DNA from 2 places in the Cupriavidus sp. H19C3 genome. Region 1 is predicted to be linked to the other one. Evidence: predicted binding sites of a transcription regulator. Region 1 holds the regulator's gene; the other holds the start of a gene.
The links. Region 1 encodes sigma-54, which starts transcription at its own class of promoters, with help from an activator protein. Its sites were predicted from a motif close to TGGCANGNAANCTGCTTT; they were not measured.
Positions count from the first base shown of each region.

Region 2: urtA (urea ABC transporter substrate-binding protein) is a predicted target of sigma-54. The motif match lies at 1,490-1,507, and genes of this name have one in related genera.

Region 1 is NZ_CP184985.1:2,336,361-2,338,817, reverse strand. It holds gene hpf (HPF/RaiA family ribosome-associated protein) at 1-229, opposite strand, end outside; gene DFLDMN_RS10815 (RNA polymerase factor sigma-54) at 280-1,761, opposite strand; gene lptB (LPS export ABC transporter ATP-binding protein) at 1,884-2,457, opposite strand, start outside.
Region 2 is NZ_CP184985.1:59,819-62,275, forward strand. It holds gene DFLDMN_RS00260 (C80 family cysteine peptidase) at 1-1,330, shown strand, start outside; gene urtA (urea ABC transporter substrate-binding protein) at 1,564-2,457, shown strand, end outside.

The DNA of each region.
Region 1 (2,457 bases):
CGTAGAGGTCTTCATGATGCGCTTCGACAAAGATGTCCTTGCCCTTCAGATGCAGATTGATTTCCGCATACTGCCGGCGTTCCTTTTCCTTATGGTTGTCCACCGATAGCAGCACGCTTACGCCAATGACCTGATCGAAATGCCTGACGATACGCTCCAGTTTCGTTTCCACGTACTCACGCAGAGGCGGCGTGATGTCCAGGTGGTGTCCACTGATCTTGAAGTTCATAGCGCTTCTCCTTCTGAAAGAGCTGCACCAAGGCAGGTGACGCAGCTCGGCTACAAAGACTTGCGGAGATTCACTGCTGGGATCTTGAGGGCTTCCCGGTATTTGGCGACGGTACGACGCGCGACAACGAAGCCCTGCTCGCCCAACAGTTCGGCGATGCGGCTGTCGGAAAGGGGATTCTTGGGGTCTTCGGCTCCTATCAGTTGCTTGATCAGCGCGCGGATTGCCGTGGATGAGGCGGCGCCACCGGTTTCGGTGGACACATGGCTTCCAAAGAAGTACTTCAGTTCGAAGGTCCCCATTGGCGTGGCCATATATTTGTTGGTGGTCACACGGGAAATGGTGGACTCATGTAAACCGAGTGTATCGGCTATCTCCCTCAAAACCAAGGGGCGCATCGCGATTTCCCCGTGGGTGAAGAAGTTCTTCTGCCGCTCCACGATGGCCTGCGCCACGCGCAGGATCGTGTCGAAGCGCTGCTGGATGTTCTTGATGAGCCACCGCGCTTCCTGCAGCTTTTGCTGCAGGCCGGCGGTGCCCGATTCGCCCTTGGCGCCGCGCAGGATCTGCGCGTACATATCGTTGATGCGTAACCGGGGCATCACATCGGGATTGAGCTGCGCGATCCAGCCGGTACCGCTCTTACGCACGAAGACGTCCGGCACCACGAAGTCGGCTTCGGGCCGGCTGTAGGCGTGGCCGGGGTAGGGTGCCAGCGAGCGGATCAGTTCGTGCGCCGCCTTCAGGGCTGCCTCGTCGACCTGCAGCGCCTTCTTCAGGCGCGTGTAGTCGCGTACGGCCAGCAGCTCCAGATGGTGGTTGACGATGGTCAGCGCCAGCTCGCGTTGCGGATGCTGGAGCCGGCGCAATTGCAGCGTGAGGCATTCGGCGGCATTGCGCGCGCCCACGCCGGGCGGGTCGAAGCTCTGCAGCAGCGTGAGCATCGCCTGGACTTCCTCGATTTCGAATTCGAGCTCTTCCGGCAGTTCCGTGCAGATTTCCTCGAGCGAGGCGCTCAGGTAGCCGTCGTCGTCGAGCGATTCGATCAGAAAGACCGCCAGGCCCTTGTCGCGCACCGAGATCTTGAGCGGCGTCAGCTGCTCCATCAGGTACTCACGCAGCGTCGGCTCGGCGTCGCGCAGCTGCATCGGCGTCTTTTCGTCTTCGTCGCCCTGCGGACGGCGCGCAAAGTCGTCGAGACTCCAGTCGTTGCCGTAATCCTCGCCGCCGCTATCGCCAAAACCCTCGTCGTCGCCGGACGCGGCGCCTTCGGCGCGATCCTCGCCGCTGCCTTGCGGCTCGGCGGGCGTCGGGGCCGGCGCGCTCTGCACATTGACGGAGCCATCGGCGGCCACGCGCAGCGGGCTCTCGATCCAGTCGTTTTCGCGTTCGAGCAGCGGATTTTCGGTCAGGGCCTGTTCGACTTCCTGTTGCAGTTCCAGCGTGGAAAGCTGCAGCAGCCGGATCGACTGCTGCAGTTGGGGAGTCAAGGCAAGGTGCTGAGAGAGACGAAGCTGAAGCGACGGTTTCATGCGACCTATTCTATGCGCATCTCTCCGTCGATGGAACGGAAATTGCTATCGCCTATCGCTTCAGTTTGGTGATCGTGTTCGGCCGCGGCAGCCGGGTCGCCCGCATTGCCGCGGCAGCGACGTCACATGCGGAAATTCTCGCCCAGGTAGACGCGCCGCACGGACTCGTTGGCGATGATGTCCTCGGGCTGCCCGGCCGCCAGCACGGTGCCCTCGCTGATGATGTAGGCGTGATCGCAGATGCCGAGCGTCTCGCGCACGTTATGGTCGGTAATCAGCACGCCGATGTTGCGGGCCTTGAGGAAGCTGACGATGCGCTGGATTTCACCGACCGCGATCGGGTCCACGCCGGCAAATGGCTCGTCGAGCAGGATGAAGCGCGGCGACGACGCCAGCGCCCGGGCGATTTCCACCCGGCGCCGCTCGCCGCCGGACAGCGACAGGGCCGGATTGTTGCGCAGGTGGGCGATCTGCAGGTCGTCCAGCAGCGTCTCCAGGCGCTTGTTCATCTCGTCCTTCTTGAGCGGCTTGCCGTTCTCGGTCTGCAGCTCCAGCACCGCGCGGATATTTTCCTCGACGTTCAGCTTGCGGAACACCGAGGCTTCCTGCGGCAGGTAGGACAGGCCCATGCGCGCGCGCTCGTGGATCGGCAGGCCGCTGATATGGTCCCCGTCGAGCACGATATCGCCTTCGTCG
Region 2 (2,457 bases), 2.0 Mb from region 1:
CGGCGAGTTGAAACGCCGGCCGAGCGCGGGACTCTCCAGATTGCGCGCGCTGGCCTGGCAATGGCACCGGATGACCGATGTCGAGCGCGAGGAATTCGGCTCGCGGCGCGCGTTTGCCAACCACCATAGCGTACGCGATGTGAGCCTGAGCCACTATGTCACCGCGGATGGCACCTGGCGAGAACCTGCGCCGGAGGCGCCGCCGCAGCCCGATGCGCCGGCTGCCGCCCAGGCGGGGCAGGGGGCGCAGGCGGTGCCGGTGGCGCGGGTGGTGTCGGAGGGGCAGGCAGGACAGGCAGGACAGGCAGGACAGGCAGGACAGGCAGGACAGGCAGGACAGGCAGGACAGGCAGGACCGGCAGGACAGGCAGGACAGGCAGGACAGGCAGGACAGGCAGGACAGGCAGGACAGGCAGGGCAGGCAGGGCAGGCAGGGCAGGCGGGGCAGGCAGGGCAGGCAGGGCAGGCAGGGCAAGCGGGGCGGGTGGGGCAAGTGGGGCAGGCCGCGCCCATGGATCTTTCCGTCGGCCCGCCGGTGGGACAGCCGCATCTCGCCGCACGCGATGCGCACTGGCAGCCCGGCGCCGGCGAGGCCCGCGCGGACGCCGCGGCGAGCGCCTGGCCGTCGCGGCGCCTGGCGGAGGAGCCCCCGTCGGCGCCTGCGATGCATGCCACGAGCCATTCTCCGATGCATGTCACGACGCCTGTCCCGATGTATGCGCCGGCCCATGTCCCGACCCATGTCCCGACCCATGTCCCAACGCATGTCCCAACGCATGTCCCGATGCACGCCCCGATGTACTCGCGCATCCGTGGCCTCGCCATGCAGCCGCGCAGCCCGTTCCCATCGATCGTCTATCGGCGCGAGGTCATCCCCGCGGGCGTGTACGGAAACCTGCTGCAGGTCGGCGACATCGTCGGCAGCGCCGCGCCGTTGTCCGGCGTTCGCGCCTATGCCGGCGCGGAGACCGACTTTCCGCTGGATCTGAGCGCGACGGGCGTGCCCACGTTGTTCCGCATCGAAGGCGCCGCCGGCAGGATGTTCACTCTTGCCGGTGCGGCGGCAACCCTGGTCGGCCCCGCCGCCGATGGCGCCTACCTGCCTGGCGAGGCCTTCCGGGTGACCTACATCGACAGCGAGCCCCGCCCGGAGGGCCGGCACGTCCATCTGCGCACGTTGCTGCCGGGGGAGCCCGGCGGTCCGGTGTTCAAGGACTACCGGACCGGCCACGCGCTCGATCCGGCGCGTATCGGCAGGATGATCGATGCATCGCTGGGCCTGGTCGATGCCGCCCCGGGGGCGGGCGGCCCGCACACCGGGCCCGAATGACCAGCGGCGGGGCGATGTGATCGCTGATGGTGCGCGACACGCCCGTAACCCGCGCCATTCATGCGTCATGCACGGGAACGGTGCGCGTGCGCGCGGCCTGCATTGGCACTGTCGTGGTGCGCGCCCGCGATATCGTCTCACCGGCATCGCTTTTTGCCATGGCATGCTAGTTGCAGAAAAGGCTCCCGGGGTGCGTTAGTCCCTGACCACATACGAACACTGGGAGAGCTGCAATGAAACGACGTGACATGCTGAAGCTGTCGGCGATAGCCGCCGCGGCGATGATCGGTACCAGCCCGCTGGCGATGGCGCAGTCCAAGGAACCGATCAAGGTCGGCATTCTGCATTCGCTGTCCGGCACCATGGCCATTTCCGAGACCTCGCTCAAGGACGTGGCGCTGATGACCATCGACGAGATCAACAAGAGCGGTGGCGTGCTTGGCCGCAAGCTCGAGCCGGTGGTGGTCGATCCCGCGTCGAACTGGCCGCTGTTCGCCGAGAAGGCACGCCAGCTGATCACCAACGACAAGGTGGCCGTGACCTTCGGTTGCTGGACCTCGGTCTCGCGCAAGTCGGTGCTGCCGGTGTACGAGGAACTGAACTCGCTGCTGTTCTACCCGGTCCAGTACGAGGGCGAGGAAATGTCCAAGAACGTGTTCTACACGGGCGCGGCGCCGAACCAGCAGGCCATTCCGGCAGTGGAATACCTGATGAGCAAGGAGGGCGGCGGTGCCAAACGCTTCTTCCTGCTGGGTACGGACTACGTCTACCCGCGCACGACCAACAAGATCCTGCGCGCGTTCCTCAAGAGCAAGGGCGTGGCCGACAAGGACATCGAGGAGGTCTACACGCCGTTCGGTCATAGCGACTACCAGACCATCGTCGCGAATATCAAGAAGTTCTCGCAGGGCGGCAAGACGGCCGTGATCTCGACCATCAACGGCGACTCCAACGTGCCGTTCTACAAGGAACTCGGCAACGCCGGCCTCAAGGCCAAGGACGTGCCGGTGGTGGCCTTCTCGGTGGGTGAGGAAGAACTGCGCGGCATCGATACCAAGCCGCTGGTGGGCCATCTGGCCGCCTGGAACTACTTCATGTCGGTCAAGAACCCCGAGAACGAAGCGTTC